DNA from 3 places in the Pseudomonas sp. Z8(2022) genome. Region 1 is predicted to be linked to each of the others. Evidence: predicted binding sites of a transcription regulator. Region 1 holds the regulator's gene; each other region holds the start of a gene.
The links. Region 1 encodes FliA, which starts transcription of late flagellar genes. Its sites were predicted from a motif close to CTAAAGTTTNNNNNNNNNNNGCCGNTAA; they were not measured.
Positions count from the first base shown of each region.

Region 2: a site for FliA is predicted at 6,812-6,839, ahead of motA (flagellar motor stator protein MotA). Genes of this name have one in related genera too.
Region 3: a site for FliA is predicted at 3,167-3,194, ahead of OEG79_RS10360 (methyl-accepting chemotaxis protein). Genes of this name have one in related genera too.

Region 1 covers NZ_CP107549.1:1,690,291-1,700,506, reverse strand. Annotated here, with positions in the region: gene motD (flagellar motor protein MotD) at 1-8, opposite strand, end outside; gene OEG79_RS08075 (flagellar motor protein) at 21-761, opposite strand; gene OEG79_RS08070 (protein-glutamate methylesterase/protein-glutamine glutaminase) at 787-1,923, opposite strand; gene OEG79_RS08065 (chemotaxis protein CheA) at 1,969-4,188, opposite strand; gene OEG79_RS08060 (protein phosphatase CheZ) at 4,201-4,989, opposite strand; gene OEG79_RS08055 (chemotaxis response regulator CheY) at 5,009-5,383, opposite strand; gene fliA (RNA polymerase sigma factor FliA) at 5,482-6,228, opposite strand; gene fleN (flagellar synthesis regulator FleN) at 6,225-7,055, opposite strand; gene flhF (flagellar biosynthesis protein FlhF) at 7,147-8,457, opposite strand; gene flhA (flagellar biosynthesis protein FlhA) at 8,469-10,216, opposite strand, start outside.
Region 2 covers NZ_CP107549.1:3,811,073-3,821,288, forward strand. Annotated here, with positions in the region: gene OEG79_RS18165 (NAD(P)H-hydrate dehydratase) at 1-1,224, opposite strand, end outside; gene queG (tRNA epoxyqueuosine(34) reductase QueG) at 1,286-2,350, shown strand; gene orn (oligoribonuclease) at 2,438-2,980, opposite strand; gene OEG79_RS18180 (class I SAM-dependent methyltransferase) at 3,011-3,766, opposite strand; gene rsgA (small ribosomal subunit biogenesis GTPase RsgA) at 3,879-4,910, shown strand; gene motB (flagellar motor protein MotB) at 4,904-5,902, opposite strand; gene motA (flagellar motor stator protein MotA) at 5,906-6,757, opposite strand; gene OEG79_RS18200 (HDOD domain-containing protein) at 6,877-8,400, shown strand; gene OEG79_RS18205 (rhodanese-like domain-containing protein) at 8,452-9,267, shown strand; gene asd (archaetidylserine decarboxylase) at 9,336-10,196, shown strand.
Region 3 covers NZ_CP107549.1:2,176,957-2,187,172, reverse strand. Annotated here, with positions in the region: gene OEG79_RS10380 (MmcQ/YjbR family DNA-binding protein) at 191-538, shown strand; gene OEG79_RS10375 (hypothetical protein) at 533-1,306, opposite strand; gene OEG79_RS10370 (cold shock and DUF1294 domain-containing protein) at 1,499-2,221, opposite strand; gene OEG79_RS10365 (undecaprenyl-diphosphate phosphatase) at 2,218-3,048, opposite strand; gene OEG79_RS10360 (methyl-accepting chemotaxis protein) at 3,299-4,933, shown strand; gene OEG79_RS10355 (hypothetical protein) at 4,941-5,555, shown strand; gene pnuC (nicotinamide riboside transporter PnuC) at 5,606-6,175, shown strand; gene OEG79_RS10345 (AAA family ATPase) at 6,172-6,723, shown strand; gene OEG79_RS10340 (DUF3429 domain-containing protein) at 6,691-7,158, opposite strand; gene OEG79_RS10335 (sigma-54-dependent transcriptional regulator) at 7,226-8,431, opposite strand; gene OEG79_RS10330 (di-heme-cytochrome C peroxidase) at 8,659-10,216, shown strand, end outside.

The DNA.
Region 1 (10,216 bases):
CGCGCCATGCCATGCCTCCATCAGTCCATGAAGCCTTGCAGCTTCAGTTCGATGGAGCGCGGGTTCTCCCCTTCGGCGATGGACAGGATGCCCTCGAGGAGCATCTCGCGGTAGCGCGACTGGCGCAGCGCGATGGACTTGAGCTTGTTGCCCGCCGGCAACAGCAACAGGTTGGCAAAACCGACGCCGTAGATGGTAGCCACGAACGCCACGGCAATGCCGCTGCCGAGCATGCTCGGATCGGCCAGGTTGCCCATCACATGAATGAGGCCCATCACCGCACCGATGATGCCGATGGTCGGCGCATAGCCACCCATGCTCTCGAATACCTTGGCAGCCTGGATGTCGCGCGCTTCCTGGGTATAGAGATCGACTTCCAGAATGCTGCGAATGGATTCGGGCTCGGCACCATCGACCAGCAATTGCAGGCCTTTGCGCGCATAAGGATCCGGCTCGGCATCGGCCACGGCCTCAAGTCCCAGCAGACCTTCCTTGCGCGCCACCATGCTCCAGCCGACCACCCGATTGATGCCACCGATCAGATCGATACGCGGCGGAAAGAAGATCCAGCGCAGGGTGCCCACGGCACGCTTGAACACCGGCATGGGCGTCTGCAGGAAGGCGGCCCCCAGCGTACCACCAATGACGATCAACGCCGCCGGGCCGTTGAGCAACGCCCCGGCGTTGCCGCCTTCCAGATAGTTGCCGCCCAGAATGGCAACGAACGCCAGGATGACGCCAATGAGGCTCAGTACATCCATGCGCATGTTCCCGAGTTGATCTTCGTCACTGGCAGGCCTCGGTCAGGTGTCGACCGATGTCATCGAGGCCATAGACCGCATCGGCCAGGTTGGCTTTGACCACCGCCATGGGCATGCCGTAGATGACACAACTGGCCTCGTCCTGTGCCCAGACCTGACTGCCGACCTGCTTGAGCATCCGCGCGCCCTCGCGACCGTCGGCGCCCATGCCGGTCAGCACCACGGCAAGGACCCTGTCGCCATAGGATTTGGCCGCGGAACCGAAGGTGATATCAACACAGGGCTTGTAGTTGAGGCGCTCGTCACCCGGCAGGATCTTCACCACACCGCGCGAGTCGACCATCATCTGCTTGCCGCCAGGCGCCAGCAGCGCCAGACCGGGACGCAGGATATCGCCATCCTCGGCTTCCTTGACCTGAATACGACACAGCTTGTCCAGACGTTCGGCGAAGGCCTTGGTGAAAGCGGCCGGCATGTGCTGGATCAGCACCAGGGGTGCCGGGAAATTGGCTGGCAATTGAGTCAACACACGCTGCAGCGCTACCGGCCCACCGGTGGAGGTGCCGATCGCCACCAGCTTGTAGGCCTTGCGCCTGGGCGCAGGCGATATCGCTGCTCCGCCGCCAGGCGCTGACGCGGAACGTGCAGGCGCAGCAGGAGCCGGCGCAGCAGGTCGTGTCGAAACGGCCGGACGACTACTCGGCGCCGTGCTCGGATTCGCCGCAGTCGGCGCCGGAGCCACTGCAGCCGAGCTGAAACGGCGGTTGCTGCGCGCGATGCTGTGCACCTTCTCGCACAGCATCTGCTTGACCTTCTCGGGGTTGCGCGAGATGTCCTCGAAGTTCTTCGGCAGGAAATCCACGGCGCCGGCGTCCAGTGCGTCGAGAGTCACACGGGCGCCTTCATGGGTCAGCGAGGAGAACATCAGTACCGGCGTCGGGCAACGCTGCATGATGTTTCGGACCGCAGTGATGCCGTCCATCATCGGCATCTCGTAATCCATGGTGATCACGTCGGGCTTGAGCGCCAACGCCTGATCGATGGCTTCCCGCCCGTTGGTGGCCGTGCCTACGACCTGAATGCTGGGGTCAGCAGACAGGATTTCTGAAACGCGCCGGCGGAAGAAACCGGAGTCGTCCACCACCAGAACCTTAACAGCCATACACACTCCTAGACGGCGCGACACCATGGCCCTCGCCGCGAAACATCAGAACCGTCGAGCGTAGCGCTTGAGCATGCTCGGTACGTCGAGAATCAATGCGATGCGTCCGTCGCCAGTGATCGTGGCACCAGACATCCCGGGCGTGCCTTGCAGCATCTTGCCCAGCGGCTTGATTACCACTTCTTCCTGCCCGACCAATTGATCGACGACAAAGCCGATGCGTTGGCTGCCAACGGTGAGGATCACCACATGGCCTTCACCCTGCCCCTCCTGGAATGCCTGCGGCACCAGCCAGCGCTTGAGGTAGAACAGCGGCAACGCCTTGTCGCGCACGATCACTACTTCCTGACCATCGACGACGTTGGTACGCGACAGGTCGAGGTGAAAGATCTCGTTGACGTTGACCAGCGGGAAGGCGAAGGCCTGATTCTCCAGCATCACCATCAGCGTCGGCATGATCGCCAGAGTCAGCGGCACCTTGATGACGATCTTCGAACCCTGGCCCTTCTGCGAGAACACGTTGACCGTGCCGTTGAGCTGGGAAATCTTGGTCTTGACTACGTCCATGCCGACGCCACGGCCAGACACGTCGGAAATCTCGGTCTTGGTCGAGAAGCCCGGGGCAAAGATCAGGTTGTAGCACTCGAACTCGTTGAGGCGGTCAGCCGCATCCTTGTCCAGCAGGCCTTTCTCCACGGCCTTGGCACGCAGCACATCGGCGTCCATGCCCTTGCCGTCGTCGCTGATGGTCAGCAGGATGTGGTCGCCTTCCTGCTCGGCCGACAGCACCACACGACCGGCACGGGCCTTGCCGGCCTTCTCGCGCTCTTCCGGGGTTTCCACGCCATGGTCGACGGCGTTGCGCACCAGGTGCACCAGCGGATCGGCCAGCGCCTCGACCAGGTTCTTGTCGAGGTCGGTTTCCTCACCCACCAGCTCGAGGTTGATTTCCTTCTTCAGGTTGCGCGCCAGGTCGCGCACCAGACGTGGGAAGCGGCCGAAGACCTTCTTGATCGGCTGCATGCGCGTCTTCATCACCGAGGTCTGCAGGTCGGCCGTCACCACGTCGAGGTTCGACACGGCCTTGGCCATGGCCTCGTCGCCGCTGTTGAGGCCCAGGCGAACCAGGCGGTTACGCACCAGCACCAGCTCGCCGACCATGTTCATGATCTCGTCGAGGCGTGCTGTATCGACCCGTACGGTGGTTTCTGCCTCACTTGCCGCAGGTGCCTTGTCGGCAGCCGGGGCCGGAGCGGCAGGACGGGAAGCAGCTGGCTCGGCCTTGGTCTTGGCCGCAGCAGGCTTGGCAGCCGGCGCAGCGGCCTTGGGCGTGACAACAGGATCTACCGCGGCTGCCGGCGCCGGCTCGCTAGGCGGCACGAACTTGCCCTTGCCGTGCAGCTGATCGAGCAGCGACTCGAACTCGTCGTCGGTGATTTCATCGCTGGCCGCTGCCGGCGTTGCCGCCGGGGCGGCTGGTGCAGCGGCTTCGGCCGCGCCCGAGAACTGGCCCTTGCCATGCAGCTGATCGAGCAGGGCTTCGAACTCATCGTCGGTGATTTCATCGCTGGCTGGTGCAGCCGCCGCAGGCGAAGCCGAAGCGGCAGCCACAGGCGCCTCGACCGTGCCGGTGAACTGCCCCTTGCCATGCAGCTGATCGAGCAGCGACTCGAACTCGTCGTCGGTAATTTCGTCGCTAGCGGTGTTGCCTTGCGCGCTCGCTTCGGCAGACGGCGCCTCACCCAGCGCGTCGAGCAGTTGTTCGAATTCGCTGTCGGTGATGTCGCCAGAGGAAACAGGTGCAGCAGCGGCCACAGGTTCCGGCTCGGGCTCCGGTGCGGTCTGCTGCACGGGTGCGGCAGGCGCTTCGCTGCCACCCGGTTCGGCCAGGCGAGACAGCGCGGCCAGCAGTTCGGGCGAGGCAGGGGTCGGCTCGCGGCGCTCACGCACCTCGCCGAACATCCCGTTCACAGCATCAAGAGCCTCGAGCACCACATCCATCAGTTCCGAATCGACGCGACGCTCACCCTTGCGCAGGATGTCGAAGACGTTTTCGGCGATATGGCAGCACTCCACCAGCTCGTTGAGCTGGAGGAAGCCTGCACCACCCTTGACGGTATGGAAACCGCGAAAGATGGCGTTGAGCAGGTTCATGTCGTCCGGTCGGCTTTCCAGCTCGACCAACTGTTCGGACAACTGTTCGAGAATCTCGCCGGCCTCTACCAGGAAATCCTGGAGAATCTCTTCATCGGCGCCGAAGCTCATATTGTGTGCTCCTTAGAACCCTAGACTGGACAGCAGGTCGTCGACATCGTCCTGACTGGAGGCGACGTCATCACGCTTATCGGCATGAATCTGCGGACCTTCACCCCGCGACGGCTCTTTTAATTTTTCCTGCTCTTTGCGCAACACTTCGTGGTCGTGCTGAATACCGGCAAAACGATCGACCTGACTCGCCATCAACATCAGCTTGAGCAGGTTGCTTTCCACTTCGGTCACCAACTGGGTGACTCGCTTGATCACCTGACCGGTGAGGTCCTGGTAGTCCTGTGCCAGCAGAATGTCGTTTAGATAACCTGAGAGCTTGGCGCCATCCCGTTCGCTACGGGCCAGGAACAGCTCGACTCGCTTGGCAAGCTCACGGAAGCCATCGGCGTCAATTTCGCGGCGCATGAAACGACCCCACTCGACGCTCAGACTCTGCGCCTCGTCGCTCATGTCGTTGACCAGCGGCGCGCTCTGCTCGACCAGATCCATGGTGCGATTGGCGGCCCTCTCGGTCATGGTCACGACATAGTTCAGGCGCTCGGTCGCGTCGGCGATCTGCGAAAGTTCCTGAGCATGGGGCATGCGCGCGTCAAGCTGAAAGTTGACGATGGCGTTGTGCAACTCACGGGTCAGCTTGCCGACTTCGTGATACAGCCCGCGGTCGCGGACCTTGTTGAGCTCGTTGATCAGTTGCACCGCGGCGCCGAAGTTACCTTGTTCGAGACTGTCGACCAGATCGCGGGCGTTGCTTTTCAGGGTCGACTCAAGGTCACCCATCGTAGAGTCATCGTGTTCCATAGCACCCTCGCGGCCGGCATCAGCCGTTAACCCGCTCGAAGATCTTCTCGATCTTTTCCTTCAGCACCTGAGCGGTGAAGGGTTTGACCACGTAGCCATTCACGCCGGCCTGGGCCGCCTCAATGATCTGATCGCGCTTGGCTTCGGCGGTCACCATCAGCACCGGCAGGTGCTTGAGGCGCTCATCGGCACGCACGGCACGCAGCAGGTCGATACCGGTCATGCCGGGCATGTTCCAGTCGGTCACCAGAAAGTCGAAGCTGCCGCTTTGCAGCATCGGCAAAGCCGAGGTGCCGTCGTCGGCTTCCGCGGTGTTGGTGAAACCCAAGTCCCGCAAGAGGTTCTTGATGATCCGTCGCATCGTCGAGAAATCGTCAACGATGAGGATTTTCATGTTCTTGTCCAAGTCGACCTCCGTACAGTCCCAAACGTATTGCGCTTGCAACTACGTCCTTTAATCGTGAAACCGTTTCTGCCTGCGAGTACGCCGCTTCAATTGGCGCGCCATTCACTCAGCCGCGAGCGCAAACGCGCCGCGCACTGGCTGTGCAACTGGCTCACGCGCGACTCGCTAACCCCCAGCACTTCACCGATTTCCTTCAAGTTCAGTTCTTCATCGTAATACAGCGCCAGCACCAGACGTTCGCGCTCCGGCAAGCCGGCGATGGCATCGGCCAAGGCCGCCTGGAAGCGTTCGTCTTCGAGGTCCCGCGAAGGTTCGAGGTGGGTGTGCGTGGCGTCTTCGTGCAGCCCGCCATGCTCGCCGTCCTGTAACAGGTCGTCGAAACTGAACAGGCGGCTGCCCAAAGTGTCGCCAAGAATGCCGTAGTAATCTTCCAGACTCAATTGGAGTTCGGCCGCAACCTCGTGATCTTTAGCGTCGCGTCCTGTTCTTGCTTCGACGGCACGAATGGCGTCGCTCACCATACGGCTGTTGCGGTGCACCGAACGCGGCGCCCAATCCCCCTTGCGCACCTCGTCGAGCATGGAGCCACGGATACGAATACCGGCGAATGTCTCGAAACTGGCACCCTTGCCGGCGTCGTATTTGCGCGAGGCTTCGAGCAGGCCGATCATGCCGGCCTGGATCAGATCATCGACCTGCACGCTGGCAGGCAGGCGCGCCAGCAGGTGGTAGGCGATGCGCTTGACCAACGGAGCGTAACGCTCGATCAGCTGATGCTGGGAGTCCTGCGCCTGAGCCTTGTTATACATACGAAGTCCAGAGGCTGCTGTCATACGGCCGAGTCTGCAGTCGGTTGCTGTACCAGACGCTCGACGAAAAACTCCAGATGGCCGCGGGGATTGGCCGGCAGCGGCCAGGTGTCAACTTTCTGAGCTATCGCCTTGAACGCCAGCGCGCATTTGGATCGCGGGAAGGCTTCATAGACTGCGCGCTGCTTCTGCACGGCCTTGCGCACGCACTCATCGTAGGGCACGGCACCGACGTACTGCAGGGCGACATCGAGGAAGCGATCGGTCACTTTGGTCAGCTTAGCAAAGAGATTGCGCCCTTCCTGCGGGCTGTGGGCCATGTTGGCCAGGACGCGGAAGCGGCTGATGCCGTGGTCACGATTGAGCAGTTTGATCAACGCATAGGCATCGGTGATCGAAGTGGGCTCATCGCACACCACCACAAGGATTTCCTGCGCGGCGCGCACGAAACTGACCACTGCATCGCCGATGCCGGCGGCGGTATCGATCACCAGCACATCGAGGTTTTCACTGATATCGCTGAAAGCCTGAATCAGACCGGCATGCTGCATCGGCGTGAGGCTGACCATGCTCTGCGTGCCGGATGCGGCCGGCACGATGCGAATGCCACCCGGTCCCTGCAGCAGGACATCGCGCAGATCGCATTCACCTGCAATGACATCGGCCAGCGTGCGCTTGGGCGTCAACCCCAGCAACACGTCGACATTGGCCAGCCCCAGGTCGGCATCCATCAACATCACCCGACGACCGAGATCGGCCAGGGCCATGGACAGATTCACCGACACATTGGTCTTGCCGACGCCACCCTTGCCGCCGGTCACCGCGATCACCTGTACGGGATGCATACCCATGTTTTCTTTACACCTTGTCTAACTTCGACTTGGCCATCAGGCCGTTCACTCCCGCGCCATATGCGCCAGAGGGTGCAACATTCTCGCCGCTTCAACCGGCTCGCTGCGCCGGGCTGTGGTAGAGGCCGGCGAACATCTGCGCCATGGCATCCTCACTCGGCTCCTCGGCAGCCTGCAGGCCTACCGCACGGCTGACCAGCTGATGACTGCGCGGTACCTGCAGATCGTCAGGAATCCGCGGGCCGTCCGTCACATAGGCTACCGGCAGTTGATGGCCTATAGCCAGACCCAAAACCTCGCCCAGGCTCGCGGCTTCATCCAGTTTCGTCAGTATGCAGCCTGCGAGGCCGCAGCGCTTGTAACTATGGTAGGCCGCCTTGAGCACTTGACTCTGACTTGTTGCAGCCAGAACCAGATAATTTTTCGCCTTGATGCGTGCCGAGGCGAGGCTTTCCAGTTGCAGACGCAGGGCCGGATCATTGCCCGGCAGCCCGGCAGTATCGATCAGCACCACGCGCTTCTTGGCCAGCGGCGCCAGGGCCTGCAGCAGAGACTGACCCGGATCGATCTGCGTCACCGATACACCAAGGATACGCCCCAAAGTCTTGAGTTGCTCCTGTGCGCCAATACGGAAGCTGTCCATACTCACCAGAGCGACCTGTTGCGCCCCGTACTTAAGCACATAGCGCGCGGCCAGCTTGGCCAGCGTGGTGGTCTTGCCCATGCCGGCCGGACCGACCAGAGCAATTACCCCACCCTCTTCCAGAGGCTCGACCTTGGGCGTCTTGATCGCGTGAGCCAGGTGCGCCAGAAGCATGCGCCAGGCCTGACGTGGCTCGGCCACACCGGCGACCTTGCCCAGCAATGCCTGCGACAGCTCGGCGGATAGCCCCATGCGCTGCAGACGGCGCCACAGATTGGCCTGCTGCGGACGGCGATTCTGCAACTGTCCCCAGGCGATGGAGCCCAGCTGCACCTCGATCAGCTCGCGCAGACCATGCAGTTCGAAGCGCATGGCATCCAGCGCGCGCGGGTCGACCGCCGGCGCGGCCGACGCTGCGACCTCGACCGGGCGCTGCGGCTTGACTGGCGTTACCGGGAGCTCGGGCGCCAGCAGCGATTCATTGGCGAACAGCTGACGGTCCTTGCCGGCGTCCTGTTCGGAGCGGGTGGCCAGCTCTGCCTGGGCGCTGACGATGCGCGCCTGAGTCTTGCGCAGTTCGGCCTCAAGCGCCGGGTTCGGGCGGACCGGCGTCGGCGCCTGGTAATCCAGGGCGGCAGTCAGCTCGACGCCACCGGCGACACGGCGGTTGCCGATGATCGAGGCGTCAGCGCCCAGTTCGTCACGCACCAGTTTCATGGCGGTCCGCATATCGGCGGCGAAGAAACGTTTGACCTGCATGACCCTCTACCTCAGTTCTGGCCGACCGTAGCGACTATGGTGACCTGCTTGTTGTCCGGAATTTCCTGGTACGCCAGCACGTGCATGCTGGGTACCGCCAGCCGCGCGAAGCGCGACAGCATCGCCCGAACCGGCCCGGCCACCAGCAGAATCACCGGCTTGCCGAGCATTTCCTGGCGCTGCGCCGCTTCCACCAGGGATCGCTGCAGCTTCTCGGCCATGCCCGGTTCGAGGAGGATGCCATCCTCGCTACCCTGACCGGCCTTCTGCAGACTGTTCAGCAAAATCTGTTCCAACCTTGGCTCAAGCGTGATGACAGGCAGCTCCGGCTCTAGTCCCACAATGCTTTGCACGATTGCACGGGCCAGCGACACGCGAACGGCAGCGACCATAGCGGCGGGATCTTGACTCTTGGGCGCGACGTTGGCGATGGCCTCGGCGATGGTGCGGATATCCCGTACCGGCACCTGTTCCTGCAGCAATGCCTGCAGCACCTTGAGCAGGGTCGACAGCGAAACCAGCCCGGGTACCAGCTCTTCGGCCAGCTTCGGCGAGCTCTTGGCCAGCAACTGCATGAGCTGCTGCACTTCCTCGTGCCCCAGCAGCTCATGGGCATGCTTGTGCAGGATCTGGTTGAGATGAGTGGCGACCACGGTACTGGCGTCGACCACGGTGTAACCGAGCGATTGCGCCTGGTCACGCTGAGTCGGGTCGATCCACACCGCCTCCAGCCCAAACGCCGGATCCTTGGCGGCGATGCCGTTGAGCGGGCCGAATACCTGCCCGGGATTGATCGCCAACTCACGGTCGGGGTAGACCTCGGCCTCGGCGACGCTGACGCCCATCAGCGTCAGGCGATAGGCATTGGGCGCCAGGTCGAGGTTGTCGCGGATATGCACCGATGGCATGAGAAAGCCCATTTCCTGCGACAGCTTTTTGCGCACGCCCTTGATCCGCGCCAGCAACTGGCCACCCTGGTTGCGATCGACCAGCGGAATCAACCGATAGCCCACTTCCAGGCCGACCATGTCGACCGGAGTGACGTCATCCCAACCCAGCTCCTTGACCTCCTGCGCCTTCTGCGCCGGAATCAGTTCCTGCTGACGCTGCACTTCCTGCTGCTCCACCTCTTGAGCCCTGCGCTTCTTGTTAGCGATCCAATAGGCGCCACCAGCAGCGATCAGGCCCAGGCCGATGAAGGATATATGCGGCATACCCGGCACCAGCCCCATGACGATCAGGATGAGCGCCGCTACGGCCAGAGCACGCGGCGAAGCGAACATCTGCCGGTTGACCTGCTGGCCCATGTCCTCGGAGCTGGATACGCGGGTAACCATGATGGCTGCGGCGGTGGACAGCAGCAGCGAAGGAATCTGCGCGACCAGGCCATCACCGATCACCAACAGCGCGTAGATCTTGCTCGCATCGGCAAAGCTCAGGCCATGCTGCAGCATGCCGATGGCCATGCCGCCGATCAGGGTGACGAACATGATCAGCAGACCAGCGATGGCATCGCCACGAACGAATTTGCTGGCACCGTCCATCGAACCGTAGAAGTCGGCCTCCTGGGCAACCTCCGCACGACGCTTCTTGGCCTCGGCCTGATCGATCAAACCGGCGTTCAGGTCTGCGTCGATGGCCATCTGCTTGCCGGGCATGGCGTCGAGGGTGAAACGCGCGCTGACTTCGGAAATCCGTCCGGCACCCTTGGTGACGACCACGAAGTTGATGATAACCAGGATGGCGAAGACCACCACAC
Region 2 (10,216 bases), 2.1 Mb from region 1:
TCCCTTGAGCACAATCACCAGACCATAACGCTGTGCCAGGGCTCGCGCCGCCGCAGGCCGGTCAGCCTGCAACAGCGCCGTGTCGATCCCCAGCAGGCGCGCCGCCTCGCCCGGATGCGGTGTCAGCACCCCCAGGCGCGGCGCAGCGACCTGACCGGCCGCGAGCAGATTCAGCGCATCGGCGTCCCAGACCTGGGGCTGCTCGACGCCCGATACACCAGACAGCAGACTGCGCCCCCAGGCGTCCTGCCCCATGCCCGGCCCGACCACGCAGACATCGGCGCGCTCGACCAGTGCCAGCAACTGGTTTGCCGATGACACCGCCGTGCACATGACCTCCGGCCGCCGCACCAGCGCCGCCGTGACATGCTCGGCACGCGTCGCCAGCGAAACCAGACCGGCACCGGCGCGCAAAGCGCTGTCAGCACTGAGCAACGCAGCGCCGCCCATGCCCAGATCGCCGCCGACCACCAGCAGATGACCGAACTGCCCCTTGTGCGCCACTGGCGAACGCGCCGCCAGGCGCGGCAGATTGGCGGGATCGAGGCGTTGCGCCACGCTGGGAGCGCTTGCCAGCAGCTGCGCATCACCCTGCAGGTCATCGAACTGCAACTCGCCGCACAACTCCGGACCAACGCCCGTCAGCAGGCCGACCTTGAGCGCGATGAAGGTCACGGTCAGATCGGCGCGCACCGCCACGCCCAGGCGTGCGCCGGTGTCGGCCTGCAAGCCTGAGGGGATGTCCACGGCCAGCACCGGCAGGCCACTCTGATTGAGCATGCGGATCGCCTGGGCATAGGGCTCACGCACGGCACCGGTGAGACCCGTACCGAGCAGGGCGTCGACCAGCACACCGGCCAACGGCGCACACTCGCTCCAGGGCTGAATATCCACCCCCGACGCCCTGGCCTCGGCACAGGCCTGGGCGGCGTCGCCGACCAGCGCAGCGGGATCGCCGACCGCCAGGACCTGGACACGCCAACCAGCGCGCCGCGCCAGAGCCGCGACCAGATAGCCATCGCCGGCATTGTTGCCGCGTCCGGCCAGCACGGTGATTTCGCCAGCCTCAGGCCAGCGCCGGCGCAGCGCGCGCCAGGCGGCATGAGCGGCACGCTGCATCAGCTCAAAACCCGGCGTGCCGGCGGCGATCAGTTGCGCGTCCAGAGCGCGCACCTGTTCGGCGCTGTGCAGGCTCAAGGGCAAAGAAGAGGAAAGTGAATGCATGGCTCGCTCGCGACGGATGTCTGGCAGAATTATACGCACCTCCACCGTCTGCGCCCGACCCATGTCCGAACAAACCCTCGACCTCGACGCTCTGGCCCTGTCCATCAAGGACTGGGGGGGCGAGCTGGGTTTCCAGCAGGTCGGCATCACCGATGTCGAGCTGAGCGAGCACGAAGCGCACCTCAAGCGCTGGCTGGCGGCAGGTTACCAGGGCGAGATGGACTATATGGCCGCCCACGGCGACAAGCGCTCGCGCCCGCAGGAGTTGGTACCCGGCACATTGCGCGTGGTGTCGCTGCGCATGGACTATTGGCCTGGCGATACGCAGATGGCCCAACGCCTGGGCGAGCCTGAGCAGGCCTACGTGTCGCGCTACGCCCTGGGCCGCGACTACCACAAGCTGATCCGCAAACGCCTGCAACAACTGGCAGAACGCATCCAGCAGAAGATCGGCCCGTTCGGCTATCGCGCCTTCGTCGACAGCGCACCGGTGCTGGAAAAGGCCATCGCCGAAAAGGCCGGCCTGGGCTGGATCGGCAAGAACACCCTGGTGCTCAATCGCAAGGCCGGCAGCTATTTCTTTCTTGGCGAGCTGTTCGTCGACCTGCCGCTGCCGGTCGACGCGCCCCATGGCAGCGAGCACTGCGGACGCTGCAGAGCCTGCATGGATATCTGCCCCACCGCCGCCTTCGTCGGCCCTTACCAGCTGGATGCGCGGCGCTGCATCTCCTACCTGACCATCGAGCTGAAAGGCTCCATTCCGATAGAACTGCGCGCGCCCATCGGCAACCGGGTGTTCGGCTGCGACGACTGCCAGATCGTCTGCCCGTGGAATCGTTTCGCCCGCCCCACCGAACAGAGCGACTTCCAGCCACGTCACGGCCTGGACAATAGCGGCCTGGCCGAGCTGTTCATGTGGACGGAGCAGGAGTTTCTCAGCCGCACCGAGGGCTCGCCGCTACGCCGTGCCGGCTACGAGCGCTGGCTGCGCAATCTGGCGGTCGGTCTGGGCAATGCACCTTCGACCATCCCGGTGCTGCAGGCGCTGCAGGCACGCCGCGAGCATCCATCGGAACTGGTGCGCGAACATGTGGAGTGGGCACTGGGGCGGCACAACGCCTTGTAGAGCGAGTGACGCCCATAACCCGGATGGCCTGCCGGCCACCAATCATGCCCGCATCACGGGAGACTCCCGCTGCGCAGGCGGTGCTCATCAGACCTTGAGGAAATGCTCGCGGTAGTGGCGCAGCTCGGCGATGGACTCGCGGATGTCGTCCAGCGCCTGGTGCGTGGCGGTCTTCTGGAAGCTGTCCTTGACCTGCGGCGCCCACATGCCGGCGAGGATTTTCAGCGTCGAGACGTCCAGGTAGCGGTAGTGGAAGTAGGCTTCCAGCGCCGGCATGTACTTGTAGAGGAAACGGCGATCCTGACCGATGCTGTTGCCGCAGATCGGCGACTTGCCCTTCGGCACCCATTGCTCCAGGAAGGCGATGGTCTGCGCTTCGGCCTCTGCCATATCGATGCGGCTCTCGCGCACACGCTGGGTCAGGCCGCTCTGGCCATGGGTGCGGGTATTCCACTCGTCCATGCCGGCCAGGGCCTCGTCACTCTGGTGAATGGCGATCACCGGGCCTTCGGCGAGCACATTCAGATCGCTGTCGGTGACGATGGTCGCCATCTCGATGATCACATCGCGCTCCGGCTCCAGGCCGGTCATTTCCAGATCGATCCAGATCAGGTTGTTGGGGTTTTGCATGGTCAGGGCTCCTTCGCTCAGGCGCCAATTCTAGCGGATATCCGAGCCCTTGATCTGCCAGATCAGCAGAGCCGCCTGCCGCCCCTGGTCGACCTCGAGCAGCCGATCAGCCGGCACCCCCGGGATCTCGAAGGTGTTGCTGATCAGCCAGCTACCGGCACGCATCTCGGCTTGCGCCTTGGCCCAGAGTCGCGGCATCGGCACCGGAGAGAGGAAGCAGTAGACGACGTCGAACTGGCTGAGATCGACCCGCCACAGACTTCGATAGCGAATGCTGCAGTTTTCCTGAAACAGGCAACGCAGCCAGGCGACAACGAAAAGCAGGGGCGCCGTTTCCACACCGACGAACTGCCCGCGCGGGAACTGCCGGGCCAGTTGCAGCAGGATGCCCGCCGTACCACAGCCAAGATCGACGAAACGCAGCGGCGGCTCCAGCTCGCTCAGGCACTGCTGCAGACGCTGCTGCGCCTTGTGCCCGCTCAGATAGAGCGGCACCCGCTCACGCAAACTGTTCCAGTTGATCAGCAGCAACAGCACAAAGCCCAGCAGAAACAGCCAGGCAGGCAAATCGGCGCGCTGCACCAGCAACAGCGCCGGCAGGAACGCCAGGTTGATCCACAGCCACCAGCGCGACAGCCCCAGGCGCCAACCGATTGCAGCGGCCAGCACGCCTTGCAGCAGCACCACGGAAAACAGCGACATGCGCCAGTGCAACAGGGCCAGCAGGTACACCAGCACCACTACCAGCGCCACAGCCAGGCCCTGCGCCATGAGCGCGCGCAGCATCGGTGCCTTCCCGCCTGTCGTCATTCGCAGCCCCCGTTTCTGGCAGCCGAATGACCACCGAGCGCTCATGCTAAACTCGCCGCGATCAACACTCCACCACCCCGGACGCTCCATGGCCAAACGCCAACTCAACCGCCGCCAGAGCTGGCGCATCGAAAAGATTCAGGGCGAACGTGCCGCCCGCGCAGCCAAACGCGAATCGCGCGCCATGGAGGCACTGGAAGGCGGCGACCTGGGCCCGGAGCAGACCGGCCTGGTGATCGCTCATTTTGGCGTCCAGGTGGAAATCGAGGGTTTGCAGGGCGAACTGGCCGGCCAGGTGTTTCGCTGCCACCTGCGCGCCAACCTGCCGGCGCTGGTCACCGGCGACCAGGTGGTCTGGCGCCCGGGCAATCAGGGCGACGGCGTGATCGTCGCGCAACTGCCGAGACACAGCGAACTGTGCCGCCCCGACATGCGCGGCCAGCTCAAGCCGGTGGCGGCCAACGTCGACCAGATCGTCATCGTCTTCGCCCCCCTGCCCGAACCACACGCCAATTTGATCGACCGCTACCTCGTCGCGGCCGAGCATGCCGGCATTCGCCCGCTGCTGCTGCTGAACAAGGCCGACCTGATCGACGAACAGAATCAGGCGGCGCTCGATGCCCTGCTCAAGGTCTATCGCCAGCTGGAGTACCCGCTGCTGGAGGTCTCGGCCCATCACGGAGACGGCATGGAGCAGTTGAAGAAGCGCCTGGACGGCCATGTCAGCGTATTCGTCGGCCAGTCCGGAGTAGGCAAGTCATCCCTGGTCAACGGCCTGCTGCCCGGCGTCGATACCCGCGTCGGCGCCCTGTCGGAGCTGACCGGCAAGGGTACGCACACCACCACCACCGCCCGGCTCTTCCACTTCCCCGGCGGCGGCCAGTTGATCGACTCCCCCGGTATCCGTGAATTCGGCCTGGGCCATGTCAGTCGCGACGACGTGGAGGCAGGCTTCATCGAGTTCCACGATCTGCTCGGGCGCTGCCGTTTTCGTGACTGCAAGCACGACCGCGAACCGGGCTGCGCCCTGCTGCAAGCCCTGGAAGACGGCCGCGTGCAGCCGCAGCGCATGGCCAGCTACCGGCACATACTCGCCAGCCTGCCGCAGGACGATTACTGATTGTTCAGCTGTTCGAACGGGCTGCTGCCACTCTCGAAGATATTCAGTCGCTCACGCAACTGATCGGCCGGCAGCGCCTCGGCGGGCGCCCCTGACGGCGCGGCAGGAGCCGGTTTCTGTACCGGCTCGCCTTCTGCGCCCTGTTCACCCTCGATCGCACGCTGTGCCTTCTTGGTCAGCACGACGATATCGATACGGCGGTTGACCGGATTGAACGGGTCCTCGCGATCGAACAGTGCCGACGAGGCATAACCGACCACCCGCGCCACCTGCTCGTCGGGGTATCCGCCGGCGACCAGCGTCCGCCTAGCGGCATTGGCGCGATTGGCTGACAGCTCCCAGTTGCCGAATTCCCCCTGCCCCGAGAATGGCTTGGCATCGGTATGACCGCTGACACTGATCTTGTTCGGCACCGCGCGAATGGTGTCGGCCATGGCCAGCAGGATGTCCTCGAAATACGGCTGCAGGTTGGCGCTGCCGAGGGCAAACATCGGGCGATTCTCGGCATCCATGATCTGGATGCGCAGGCCATCCTGAGTGATCTCGAACAGAATCTGATCCTTGAAGCGCTGCAGTTCGGGGTTTTCCTCGACCTTGTTCTGCAGCTCCTGCAGCAGCAGCTCAAGGCGTTCCCGCTCCAGCTTGTCAGCCAGGGTTTCGATCTGATCGGTGCTGACGTCTATCTCATCCGGCTGGCTCTCCGGGGTATCGGTCACATCCGGATTGAGCGTGCGCTCCGGCGCCGGCGTCGGTGTACCGCCCAGGTCGATGGCGTAGGGACTGGCACTCTCGGTGAAACCGATGGGGTCCTGGAAATAACCGGAAATCGCCCGTTTCTGTTCCGGCGTGGCCGACGACATCAGCCACATCACCAGGAAGAACGCCATCATGGCGGTGGCGAAGTCGGCGAAGGCGATCTTCCAGGCACCACCATGGTGCCCGCCTGCGGTCTTCTTGACCCGCTTGACGATGATGGGTTGGTTATTTTCCATGGCTTAGTTGCCGCGCATGGCCTGCTCGAGCTCGCTGAAGCTCGGGCGGTGCGCCGGATACAGCACCTTGCGCCCGAACTCGACAGCCAGGGACGGCGGCATGCCGGAGGCGGAAGCGACCAGCGTCGCCTTGATTGCCTCGTAAAGGTTCAGCTCTTCCTTGGCGTCATGCTCCAAGGCACCGGAAAGCGGGCCGAAGAAACCGTAGGAAGCGAGAATACCGAGGAAGGTACCGACCAGCGCCGTACCGACCTTCTCACCGATCTGTGCGTTGTCCGCTTCAGCCAGGATCGACATGGTAACGACGATCCCCAGAACCGCCGCGACGATACCCATGGCCGGCATGCCGTCAGCGACCTTGGCCACTGAATGCCCTGGGTGTTCCAGTTCCTCCCTGAGACTGGCCAGTTCCATGTCGAACAACCCTTCCAGCTCGTGCGGAGCCATGTTGCCGGAGGACATGATGCGCAGGTAGTCACAGATGAACGCCGTCATGCGCGCGTCCTTCAGTACCCCCGGGTACTTGCTGAAGATCGGGCTGGCGCCGGGCTCCTCGACGTCGGCCTCGATGGCCATCATGCCCTCGCGACGACTCTTGTTGAGAATCTCGTAAAGCAGCTTGAGCACTTCGAGGTAATAGGTATGGGTGAAGCGGCTGCCGAACATGCTCAAGGACTTCTTGAACACGGTCATGAACATGCTGCCCGGATTGGCCTGCAGAAACGCGCCAAGCGCTGCACCACCAATGATCAAAACTTCGAAGGGATGGACCAACGCCATCAGTTTCCCACCCGAAAGCATGAATCCACCGAACACGCTGCCGAGGACGACGATGATGCCTATGATTTTTGCCATGAAGAAAACGCTTGCAGAGCCCAGAGGACGGGTTGCTCAAAACAACCCTTCTATTTATCGGAACTTATACGCCAGACTATAGCCACTTATGGTCAAAAGCCAGTTCGACTCGAGCCAATATGTCGACGTCCAAGTCTCTGCCACGCACGCTAGACGCCTGGGTACAACAACTGGGCAAGCTGCCACTGCCAATCGAGCAGCAGCAACATGCACGCATACGCCGTACTCTGGGTGACAACCATCGCACCTGGCGCGAAATTGCCGAGGTCATCGAGTCGAGCCCGTCTTTTGCCCTGCAGGTGCTGCGCGAAGCCAACCAGGCGAGCAACATCCTCAGCGATCCTGCCGAAAGCATCGATACGGCCCTGGCGCGACTGGGCCTGAGCCGCTGCGAAACGCTGCTCAACCAGGCACCCTCGCTGCGGGAAGACGAAATCCCCCTGGCGTTCCGCCAGATTCTGCTGATCAGCCAGCACGCCAGCCAGCAGGCTCGCGGCCTGTTCGGCGCACGGCTGGCACGCCTGTGGAACGAAGTGCATGGCTGCAGTCTGCTGTTTCTCGCACCGATCTGGCCGCTGCTGTGCGCCCATCCGCATCTGCTCGAGGCCTGGGAGCAACGCGTGCTGCTCAAGGGAGAGCAACCGGCTGCAGTGGAGAAGGAACTGCTCGGCATCAGCCTGATTCAGCTGTGCCTGGCACTGGCCGAGCGTTGGCGCCTGCCGGAATGGATCGTGCGCGGCTATCGTCTGCTGGAGAGCGACCGACGCAAACTGGTGAAAGCGCTGCATATTGCTCGCGTTAACGAGCAACCGCTGCATCAGCAACAGATGCTCGACGAGGATGCCCCCCTGCGCCACTGGCTCACCCAGCCAAGCAACTGCGTGCTGCTGGCCAACGGCCTCGCGGTGTCGGCTCACCATGCCTGGGGGACTGCGCATTGCCTGCGCTGGCAGCGCCTTACCGGCCTCTACCTGCAAGTGCCCTTGAGCGACCTACAGCAGGAAGTACACCAGCATGCCGTCAGCAGCGCACGCCTGATTCACGACACTGCGCTCTGGCATCCGGCCCAGGCGCTGATCTGGCCGTGGGACGCCCAGCGCCTGAAACCAGCCGTGATCGCGGCACCGCCCCCGAAACGTGATGACCTTACTACCTGGCGGCAGCATTGCGCGCGCCTGCTGGCCGAGCCCAGCAGCTTCGCCAACGTGCCGCAACTGACCGCATGCGCCCGCGACGCCTTGCAAGCCTGCGGCCTGAAACGTGTCCTGCTGCTGCTCGCCGACCGCCATCACACCCGCCTGCTGGCCCAGCAGCAGGCCGGTCTCGATGCCAGTGCAGCGAGCATCAGTCTCGACCCGGCGCAGAGTCAGGTCCTGAAACGCCTGCTCAGCGAACCCGGCCAGTTGCGCCTTACGCCCGCCAATATGGCGCAGTTCTCCGCCCTGCTGCCAGGCACTCTCAAGGCACTGTTCCCCAGCGAGCATCTGCTGCTGCGTTCGCTTGCGAGCAATGGCCGAGTGGTGATGCTGGTCGTGGCCGACCAGGACGGGCAACCGCTCAATGATGTCAGCCTGCAGGCCTTTGGCAGGACGGTGCAGTGCATCGAACGTGCACTTGGCTGCTTTTCCAGACGCGGGCGCTGAACAGCTGCGTTTCCGCTACAATCGACCTCTTTTTCATACAAGGAGGCCGTCATGTCCGCCTTCGACAATCTACCTCTGGTGATCGAGCCATCCGAGCTGGCGGCACGCCTGGATGCTCCCGGGCTGATCCTACTCGATCTCAGCAGCGCGGCGCGTTATGCCGCCGGCCACATCCCCGGTGCGCGCTGGGTGGATGCCAAACGCACGCAACGGGGCCAGCCGCCCGCTCCCGGCCTGCTCCCGGAGCGAGCGCAGCTCGAAGCGCTGTTCGCGGATATCGGCCACAGCCCCGAAGCTACATACGTGGTCTACGACGATGAAGGCGGCCCCTGGGCCGGCCGTTTCATCTGGCTGCTCGACGTGATCGGCCATCAGCGTTACCACTTCCTGAACGGCGGCCTGCAAGCCTGGATCAGTGACGATCTGCCGCTGAGCCAGGATGTCCCCACAGTGGCCCGCAGCGAAGTGACACTGACGCTGAACGACGCGCCTACCGCCACGCGCGACTATCTGCAAGCACGCCTGGACGCACCCGACCTGGCCATCTGGGACGTGCGCGGCGCAGACGAATACCGTGGCGAGAAGCTGAGTTCAGCACGCGGCGGGCACATTCCCGGCGCCATCCATTTCGAGTGGACCGCGGGCATGGACCCGCAACGCGGCATGCGCATTCGCACCGACATTGCCGAGGTTCTCGAAGGCCTGGGCATTACACCGGACAAGGAAGTGATCACTCACTGCCAGACCCATCGCCGCTCCGGCTTCAGCTACGTGGTGGCCAAGGCGCTCGGTTATCCGCGCGTGAAGGCCTATGCCGGTTCCTGGTCGGAATGGGGCAACCTGCCCGACACGCCCATCGAACGCTGAGTTCGCAGACCGTCAATCGCACCTTGCGCAGCCAGGCTGCGCAGGCGCAGAACCATCAAGGAAACCCGATGAAACAACGCCTCTTCATTCTCAGCCAGTACCTGCTGCCTCACCACCTGCTGTCGCGCCTGATCGGCTGCGTTGCCGAATGCCGCATCGCCTGGCTGAAGAATCCGCTGATCTCGTGGTTCGCCAAGCAGTACCAGGTCAACATGAGCGAAGCACAGAATGAAGACCTGCGTGCCTTCGAGCACTTCAACGCCTTCTTCACCCGCGCCCTGAAAGCAGGCGCGCGTCCGCTGGATGAAACCCCCGGCGCCATTCTCAGTCCGGCCGATGGTGCGATCAGCCAGCTCGGTGCCATCGAGCATGGCCGCATCTTCCAGGCCAAGGGCCACAGTTTCAGCGCGGTCGAACTGCTCGGCGGCGACGCCGAGCGCGCAGCCCCCTTCATGGGCGGCCAGTTCGCCACCGTGTACCTTTCGCCGAAGGACTATCACCGCGTCCATATGCCGCTGGCCGGCACACTGAAAGAGATGGTCTACGTGCCGGGCCGCCTGTTCTCGGTCAACCAGACCACGGCGGAAAACGTGCCGGAGCTGTTCGCCCGTAACGAGCGTGTGGTCTGCCTGTTCGACACCGAGCGCGGCCCGATGGCGGTGGTACTGGTGGGCGCCATGATCGTCGCCAGCATCGAGACGGTATGGGCCGGCCTGGTAACCCCGCCCAAGCGCGAGCTGAAGAGCACGCGTTACGACGCGCAGGCACGCGAGCCAATCGAGCTGGCCAAGGGCGCCGAAATGGGCCGTTTCAAACTGGGTTCCACCGCCATCGTGCTGTTCGGCCCGAACCAGGTGCAATGGGCCGAAGAGCTGTGCGCCGGCAGTGCAGTGCGCATGGGTCAGCTGCTGGGCAATGCCCAGAACTGAGCCGCTGAGAAGCTGAGAAA
Region 3 (10,216 bases), 490 kb from region 1:
GGAGTCTACAGGACAGCCATACATGATGCCGAAAAGCCATGAATTGCTGGCAATTCGGTCTGACGTGCACCGTCCTCGGCTTGGGCAGGAACGCTATCCCAGTGGAAACCGCCCCGCCAGATAACAGAACGCAGCAGCCTATTGGCGCAGCGCACACTAGACTGCGCTGCAGACCTTCAAGGAGACATTCATGACAACGGATCAGATCAGCGCCTTTTGTCTCGCCTTGCCTGGCGCTCGCGAAGACATCAAATGGGGGAGCAATCGGGTGTTTTCGGTGGCAGGCAACAAGATGTTCGCCATTCTCCACTTCGTCGGCGAGGATCTGGCCTTCAAGGTCGATGACGACCTGTTCCTCGGCTATGTCGACCGCCCGGGCATTCGCCCTGCACCCTATCTGGCCCGCGCACACTGGATCAGCATGAGCAGCCGACAACTGCCTCTGGGCGACGACGAACTGCGCCAGTTGCTGACTCGCTCGCATCAGCTGGTAGTGCGCAGGCTGCCGAAACGCCTGCAGCCGGGGCTGCTGCTATAGCGGGGTGGTCATCTCCAGGTGAATGATCCGTCGCTGCTGCAGGCTGACTGGAGGCTCGAAGACCTGACGATAGTGTTCCCTGGCCAGGCGGCGGATCAGACCGCTGCGTTGTGCCTGCGGCAACAGTTCCTGCAGTAACCGGTGCAGCTCCGGGCGCGCCGGTGAAACGTAGAGAATGTGATCCTGTGCGTAGCTGAATACCAGGTTGCGCTCCACTTCCAGGCCGGGATGCTGGCTCCACTCACTCGCCATCTCGTGGGCGCCGCGAGGCAGATAGTCGATCGGCCGCGTCTGCGAGGCCACCATGCGGTAGAGCCGTTTCCAGTCCCCGTCGACAGTCGTCACTGGCAGGCCGTTCATTTCCCAGATGGTCCGATCCGCCCAGGCCGAGCCCATGCCTGCCACCAGCTGCAGACGGCGAAAGTCCTCCAGCCCCCGCACCGAGTCATACAACGCCTGCCTCCCCTTGGGAATGAAGAGGATGCGCTGGTTGACCAGATTGTCGGTCATATCCACCCGAACCGGCAGAAACCGGCGCTCACGCTCTGCTGTAGGCCCCAGGATCAGTGCACTGACGTCCCCACGCTGCAACATGAGCTCCAGGCGCGTCATCGGCAGATTGCCAAGCTCCTGCACGACGACCCGATGTTCCCCCAAGGCAAGAGCCTGCTCGAGCAGCAGGCGGGAATAGGCTACTGACTCGGGCGTGCCGCCCAGGGCCAGGTGCACCACGGCAGAAGCATGCGCGGAAACGGAAAGCCAGCCCAACAGGACGAGGCCAAAGATTCGGACACAGGCCGCAAGGCGCTGTCCCGCGCCGGCTGCCCTGCTTTTTTTCATTGTTATTGTCGTTGGCATACTGCTCTCGCCAGGCTGACGGAGTCCCTCCCCTGCGGACTCCGGACTCCAAAAATAGTCGTTTACCTCGGGTAAATGCCAGTGCCTCCGCAGCCTGTCCTGCTACGCCGTCAGTGACAGGATGTAGTGCGCTACATACCTGCCGTCGAGTAGCAGCAGATCGATCCAGAACGCCTGATGAGCCGCGACGATCAGCCAGAAAATCGCCTGATAGGACGCCTTGCGCGTCTTGTGGCGGAAGGTCTGCTGGGCAATCAGCGCGCCTGGCCATCCCCCGGCCAGCTCTACCAGGTGCAAGGTGTTTTCGGGCGTACGACGACTTCCAGTCTGGGCGCTGCGCTTGTCCAGCCAGTACTGGGCAAAGCTCAGCAGACTGGCCAGCAGATAAAGCGGCAACAGCCACCAGAACCCCTTGCCGAACAGTTGCAAGGCACCGAGCAACGGCAATGCGCACAGCAGCGCGAATATCACGGCCTTGCTGGAGAAATTCCGGATGGATCCTTGCGCTACTGCCTTTTGCGCAGGCCTGGCAGGAGGCCTTCGTGCGGCCGGAGCAGCCTTTTCCGGACGCCTTGATTCTCGCCGGATCGCCTGGCGATCGAGACTCAGCGCGCCCGCCAGACGCATATGCTCGGCGCGCGGCCGGCCGCGAGGATCACGCCCTTGGATGAACAGCACCTCGTCACCGAGTTGCGGCCGGCGATCACCGCGCATCACGGAGATATGTGCAAAAACCTCGGCTCCACCGTCCTGCGGCTGGATGAAACCGAAGCCCTTGTCGTCATCCCAGCTTTTCAGGCGCCCCTTGCGCTCGGTATCGATCACGGCTGCGCAGTGCTCCAGTCGATCAGGTGCAATTGCCAGGTGGCGAGAATCAGCAGACCAAAAGCGATTCGGTACCAGGCGAACACTGCGTAGCTGTGATTGGTGATGAATCTGAGCAAAGCACGCACGGTGATCATCGCGACGATGAAGGTGCTGATGAAACCGACGGCGAAAAACGGCAAATCGCTCATCTGCAGAATGTCGCGGTACTTGATCAGCGAATAGACCGTGGCCGCCACCATGGTCGGCATGGCCAGGAAGAAGGAGAACTCGGTAGCGGCCTTGCGCGACAGACCGAATACCAGGCCACCGATAATGGTGGCGCCCGAGCGCGAAGTGCCGGGAATCAGCGCAAGACACTGGGCGAAGCCTACCTTCAGCGCCAGCTTCCAGTTCATCTCGTCCACCGTTTCGGCCCTGATCGCATGATTACGCTTCTCGGCCCAAAGCATGACGCCACCACCGATGATCAGTGCCATGGCAACGGTAATGGGATTGAACAGCCAGTGTTCGATCAGATCGGCGAAGGCCAGACCGAAGATGACTGCCGGAATGAATGCCAGCAGCAGATTGAAGGTGAAATGCTGGGCCTTCGGATCATTGGGCAAGCCCATTACCACGCCGAGCACTTTCGCGCGAAATTCCCAGATGACGGCCAGGATGGCGCCAAGCTGGATGATGATCTTGAATGCGGTTGCCTTTTCCCCCTCGAAGCCCAGCAGGTCACCGACCACGATCAGATGCCCGGTACTGGAAATGGGCAAGAACTCGGTCAGGCCTTCCACCGTGCCCAGAATCAGGGCCTGAAAGGCCATCCAGATATCCATCAAATCCCCCAAAGCGCGGCGACTCACCTACGCGTAAAACTGAAACGTGAACATAGGCCCGGCCGTGGGACACAAACCCACCGCGGAGGTTCCTCGCGTGGGGCTGGGCAAGTGCTTGTTCAGGTTCTGCGCCCAGCTGCCGAAATGCTATCAGACAACTAGAGTGAATAACGCCTCAATGTGACAGTATTGGCTCGCGCATCCTGGAGGCGCTCGGTTGTCGATAATTACAACATCCTGGTATTCGTCCATGAATAGCTTACGCAGTCTTCCCATCAGCCGCCGCCTGTGGCTGATTCTGGCCCTGGCCATCCTGACGCTGATCCTGCAAGGCACCTACATGCTGCGCCAGATCCATGCCGACCTCTACCTCAGCAAATCGGAGAAGACCGAGCATGTGGTGCAGAGTGCGGCAGGTATCCTCAAATACTTCCATGATCTGGAAAGCGCCGGCACCCTGAGCCGCGAAGACGCGCAGAAACAGGCGATGGAAGCGATACGCGGCCTGCGCTACGACGGTCAGGAGTACTTCTGGATCAACGACCAGACCCCCGTCATGCTCATGCATCCGATGAACGTCAAGCTTGAGGGACAGAATCTCTCGGGGTTCAAGGACCCGGATGGCAAGGCGCTGTTCAACGAGATGGTCGCCATCACCCGCAGCAAGGGCGCCGGCCAGGTCGATTACCGCTGGCCGAAGCCGGGTGCCAGCGATCCCGTACCGAAGATTTCCTACGTCGAGCTGTTCCAGCCCTGGGGCTGGATCATCGGTTCCGGCGTCTATGTCGATGACGTGCAGGAGGAATTCAGGGCCCAGGCGATCAAAGCCATGAGCATCGGCCTGTTGATCGCCCTCCTCCTTACCGCACTGGTGGTGCTGATCACCCGCAGCATCGTGCAGCCGCTACAGGCCGCCGTGGACGCCATGGCCAACATCGCCAGCGGCGAAGGCGACCTGACCCGCAACCTGGACGCCCACGGCCGCGATGAACTCACCTCGCTGGCCAAGCATTTCAACGCCTTTACCGAGAAGTTGCGCCACGTCATCCGGCAGATGCTCGATTCGGCCGGCTCGCTGGATCAGGCCGCGCGGACACTCGGCGACATTTCCAGTGAAGCGCAACGCCACAGCCAGCAACAGGCGCAACAGATGGAATTGGTGGCTACCGCTGTCAATGAGGTGACCTACGGCGTCCAGGACGTGGCGAAGAACGCCGAGCACGCTTCCAGCGAAATGCATTCGGCTGAGGATCAGGCCAGTCAGGGCCAGCAGAATATCGAAGCAAGCCTGCGCCAGATCGACCAGCTCTCGGGCACCATCGACAAGGCCGTAGAGGTCATCCAGTCGCTGGCCAGCGAAAGCACGCAGATCGGCAGCGTGCTGGAAGTGATACGCTCCATCGCCGAGCAGACCAACCTGCTCGCACTCAACGCAGCCATCGAAGCGGCGCGCGCTGGCGAACAGGGCCGGGGGTTTGCCGTGGTTGCGGACGAGGTGCGGCTTCTGGCCCAGCGTACACAGCAGTCCACTGCCGAAATCCAGAGCATGATCGAGCGCCTGCAGGGCAACTCCGAGGCGGCCGTCAAAGTCATCCACGAAAGTAGCCGCGCCTCTCAACTGACCGTGGAGCAAGCCAGCCAGGCCGGCGAAAGCCTCGCCCAGATCGCCCAGTCGCTGCGTAACCTGACCGGGCTCAACGCGTCTATCGCCAGCGCCACCCTGGAACAGTCGCACGTGGTGGAAGACATCAATCAGAACGTTACGCAGACCGCAGTGCTGGCTCATAACACCGCCGAGGCTGCCGAACAGTCGAGCGCGGCCAGTCAGCATCTGAAACAGTTGGCCGACCAACTCAATCGTCTGCTCGGGCAGTTCCGCGTATGAGGCACGCATGAGCAGCATGCAGCATCAGGAGGTCGATTTCAGTCGGCCACAGAACCAGGACCTGATCTGGGACCTGGACAGCATGGCCCGGCGGGAGCTGGCTGAACGCTTCATCAAGCTGTTCGAGAACCGTCTGTGCGTTTACTCCGAATCGGTGGGGCAGCTGTACACCAACTACAGCCTGCACTTCCCCACCGACCTCGGACGCAAGATGGTGGTGCTGCCCAACCCCTACGCTTTCCACGACACCCTGCACGGCATCGACAGCCAGGCTATTCGCAAGACCGGTCTGTGCGTGTTGCCGGGCAAGGTGCAGGGCAAACCCGGTCTGCTGCTCAGCACCCAGATCAAGGACGGCGGGCCGGCCCCGAAGACGATGCCATTCAAACCGGCTCTGGCGCAGATCATCAGCAACCAGAAGAAGATCGGTGATCTGTTCCTTCCCGTACTGATGAAGGGCGATCTGCGCGAGTTCGACCAACAGATGCCCTACATCCACCTGCATCGCCTGCAACTGGCGCGCCTGGAGCGCTTGTCGAGCTTCGAGCGTGAGGACATCCAGCAGACCATTACCCGCAAGTTGCTGATGCTCTACCGGCAGGCCGACAGCCTGGTGTGCTGAACCGGCGACATCAGTACAATCGCCAGCCCCTTTCTCTTTGAGGACGCCGCATGTCCTGGCTCGAACTCATTGCTGCCGGGCTCGGCATCATCGCGGTCTGGCTGACCGTCAGGCAGAATCCCTGGTGCTGGCCCATCGGGCTGGTCATGGTGCTGCTTTACGCCTGGCTGTTCTACGACTGGCGCCTGTACTCCAACCTGCTCCTGCAACTGCTGTTCGCCGCCCTGCAACTCTACGGCTGGTGGCAGTGGACCCGCGGCGGCGAACGTCACGACGGGCGCAAGGTCAGCAGACTGGGATTCCTTTCGCTTGCTGCCGGCCTGCTGACAGGGGCTCTCGGCGCCTGGCTGCTCGGCTACCTGATGGTCACCTATACCGACGCCAGCTCACCCTGGCTGGACTCGGCACTGACGGCCTTCAGTCTCGTCGCGCAATTGTGGATGGCGCAGAAACGCCTGCAATGCTGGGCACTGTGGGTAATCGTGGACCTCTGCTACGTAGCCTTCTTTCTGTATAGCGAGCTGTTGCTCACCGCCGCGCTCTACGCAGCCTTCACTGCCCTGGCTGTCAGCGGCTGGCTGAGCTGGCGCCGCGACTCTGCCTTGCAGACTGCACCATGAAAGTACTGGTACTGACCGGGCCGGAATCCAGCGGCAAGAGCTGGCTGGCGGGGGAAATACAGGCGCACTTCGGCGGCGTGGTGGTAGGCGAATACGTCCGCCACTTCATCGACACGCAGCAGCGGGATACCTGCTACGCCGATATTGCCGAAATCGCCCGCGGCCAACTGGCCTGGGAGGACACCGCTCGGGCTGTCAGACCTTCGCTACTGATTCTCGACACGCACCTGCTGAGCAACATGCTGTGGAGCCGGTGCCTGTTTGACGATTGCCCGGACTGGCTGGAGAACGAGCTGCTTGCACGTCACTATGACCAGCACCTGCTGCTCGATCCCGCTGGAGTGCCCTGGGTCGAGGATGGCCAGCGCTGCCAACCGCAGCTGAGTGAGCGCCAGGTGTTTCATCGCGCCTGCCGGGACTGGCTGCTGCTGCACCGCCAGCCGTTCAGCGAGTTGTCCGGCAGTTGGAGCGAACGGCGCCAGGCGGCGCTGGAGCAGGTGGCGGCGCTACTCGGATCATCTGATCAGCACGCTGGCCCAGGCCACTAACAGGCTCAGACAGACCGCCGCCGTCAGAGGCGTGCGCAGCGCCGGGTACCATTGCGGCGCCAGCCCGACGCGCACTGCATGCATATCGGCCAGATACAGGCCGATGAAGGCAAACAGGAAGATCGGCAGCGACAGGCTCACGGGCAGCCCGCCGGCCAGCGCAGCCCAACCCAGCAACGGGGGAATCACCGAAAGCCCCAGCTGCAACTGGGCATGCTCGTCGGTCTCTTCCGCGCGCATCGCCAGGCCCCAGTGAATGGCCCCCATGAAGGCCAGGATCACGGCCGAGAAATCCAGCAGTGCATCAAGCACGAAAGGTCGCCAGCCCAAGGGGATCACCCAGATACCCAGGGCGCCACCGACGAATGGCAACAGCCCGGCGTACCCCAGCAACATGGCCAGCTTCGGCGGCTTCGCGGCGTCGAACGGGTGCATGCAGATCTCCTTGGCGTTAGTTCGACGAGCACCTTAGCAGTGTTTCCCCGGCGTTACAGCAAGAGCCTCAGCGCAAGCGATGCTTGTGCAACAGGCGATAGAAGGTTGGCCGGGAAATCCCGAGCGAGCGCGCCGCCTGGCTCATGTTGTGGGTGTAGCGCGCGAGCACGTCGTTCAGCGCCTGGCGCTCGGCTCGCAGGATGTACTCCTCAAGCGTCACCGGCGCGTCCCTATCGAGCGCAATCGGCTGCAGTTCCAGATCGGTCGCCAGAATCTGTCGCTCCTGTGCTCGTACCAGCGCCCGGACCACGCGATGGTGCAGTTCGCGCACATTGCCCGGCCACGCATGACCGATCATGGCGTTGATCGCGTCCTCGCTGAAACGCCGGTGGTGCCGGCCGATCAGTGCGCCGTGCTGTTTGGCGAAATGCTCGGCCAGCAGCAACAGATCGCCGGGATGCTCGCGCAGGTTCGGCGTGTGCAGTTGTTGCGTTGCCAGCAGATGATGCAGAGCCCGACTGAAATGTCCCTGCTGCACCGCCTGCGTCAGTTCCCCTCGATCCAGAGTCACTAGCGCGGCTCGGGGATGAGCCAACAGGTATGTCAGCAGGCGCTGCTGGGCTGCATCGGACAGCTCTGCGGCATTATCCAGCAGAACAGTGGTGGCATTCGAAGCGGCCATCGTCGCGTCGTCGAAGTGCGCGGCACAATCCATGAAGCGCATGGGCTGTGTCTGGCGCGATGAACGCTGGTGCAGCAAGCGAGCCAGCATATGCTTGCCGCTGCCCCGCTCGCCGCTGATGAGCAATGGGGCTTCGATCCGGCTCAGATGATCCACCTGCTTGCGCAGACTTCGCGCCGGGCCACTGTTGCCCAGAAAATGCAGCGGCTGCCGCCCGCTATTCAACCTGAGCAGGCGCGTGCAGGCCTGCGCCTGCTGCAAGGTTTCCAGCAGGCTTGCCATGTCCACCGGTAATGGCAGCGCCGCGAAGAGCCAATCAGCGAGCAGCTCCTCTATATCGTTCGACTTCGCGAGCTGAGTACTCACCAATGCCACGCACGCCAGGCCTGCATGACGCAGGTCGTTGCGAATATGGCCAGGTTGTTGATCGAGGTGAAGCAAAAGCGCATCGCCAAAGTGCTCATGGACCGTTTCTGGCGTACATGGCTGCAAGGTCCAACCCGCAGCCTGCAGCGACTCGGTCAGCCACTCACATACTGCGAAAGGTTCTAGCACCAGCAGATGCCGTGATAGGACGGATACCGCCTCCATACTTCATCCTTGGCGCCATTATTTTGTAAGTTCAATAAAAACAATGCGTTGGCGCTTCTAACTGTAACGCTAGCAAGAACTTTGACGTTTAATGGATCATTTATTTATAAACCTTGTTCCTGTTAGTTATTGCGTAGATTGCATTATCGGAACGATGGCACCTTGCCAACACTCTGCAGTATTGGCATAAGAGGCGAACTAATAAGAACGCTACAAGGATGTTTCCGATGCGTCTGCTCCGTCGTACCCTGAAGCTCGTCATTCTGTTGGCGCTGATAGTCCTGGCAGTGGCCCTGTATTACGTGGCCAACCCCAACTTGCCGACCTACCAGCAGCCCAGAGAGTTGCATTATTTGCAGCAATGGAGCGACGAGCAGCGCCAGACCTATTACTACACACCGCAAGGCACCACGGTTAAGGGACTGCGCTACGACTGGTTCAGCGCCCTGGAGATGCCATTCGGGACTGAAAAGTTCGCTCGTCTCGATCACCTCGCCCGCTTCGGTTTTCTCACCGATCCTCAGCAGCAGCCGAGCGCACTCAATCCGGGCAACCTGCCCGTGGGTTTTACCCGCCATCAGGACAGCGAGAGCGGAGAGCACTTTCTCGATATCAGTTGCGCCGCCTGTCACACCGGCGAACTGCGCTACAAGGGCCAGGCCGTGCGTATCGACGGTGGCGCCGCCCTGCACTCGCTGGCATCCACCGTTCCCACTCTGCGCGGCGGAGGCTTCGGTCAGGCGCTGGGCATGAGCATGGCCTTCACTTACTACAACCCGCTGAAATTCCGTCGTTTCGCTCAGGAAGTTCTGGGGGACCGGTATCCGCAGGGCCGTGACCAGCTACGTGAAGAGTTCAAGCAGGTACTCGACCGCCTGCTGGCGACGGCATTCAACGACTGGCATCGCGGTCTTTACCCGACCGAAGAAGGGTTTGGCCGTACCGATGCATTCGGGCGGATCGCCAACACCGTATTCGGCGACGCGCTGGACGCCGTCAATTACCGAGTCGCCAATGCCCCGGTGAGCTATCCACATCTCTGGGATATCTGGAAATTCGACTGGGTACAGTGGAATGGTTCGGCCATGCAGCCAATGGCGCGCAATGTCGGCGAGGCTCTTGGCGTAGGCGCCAGCCTGCACCTGCTTGATGAACACGGCCAAGGCGTGGCCGAAGCCGACCGTTACGCCTCAGGCGTGCGCCTGCACGACCTGTATACCCTCGAAGAAACCCTTAAGCAGCTGCAGCCACCCAAATGGCCGCAAGCCATATTCGGCAAGGTGGACCTGCCCCAAGCCAGCCGCGGCAAGGCACTCTATCTTGAAAATTGCGCCTACTGCCACGCGGCCGATCCCAAGCCGCACAACGAGCGCCTGGCACCATCACGCGATCCCGAGTGGCGCATGCGCGTGGTGCCGCTCACCATCGTCGGCACCGATCCGACCACGGCCAACAACATCGCCGACCATCGTTTCGACATCAGCCGGCTGGGCTGGACCAAGGCCGAGCTGTCGAAGCTGGATGTGAAGCTATTCGGCGCCAATCTTGATGACATCGACTTCAAGAACATCTCCAGTGCCAAGGCCCTGGCCTACATCACCGCCTATGTGGAAAACCGCGCCTATCAGGACGCCGGCATAGGACCACGTCAGCGCGAGAAAATGGACGGTTACGGCCTGCCCATCGGCGTACAGGAGAAACGCGGCTACAAGGCGCGCCCGCTCGACGGTATCTGGGCCACGCCACCTTTTCTGCACAACGGCTCGGTACCCAATCTGTTCGAAC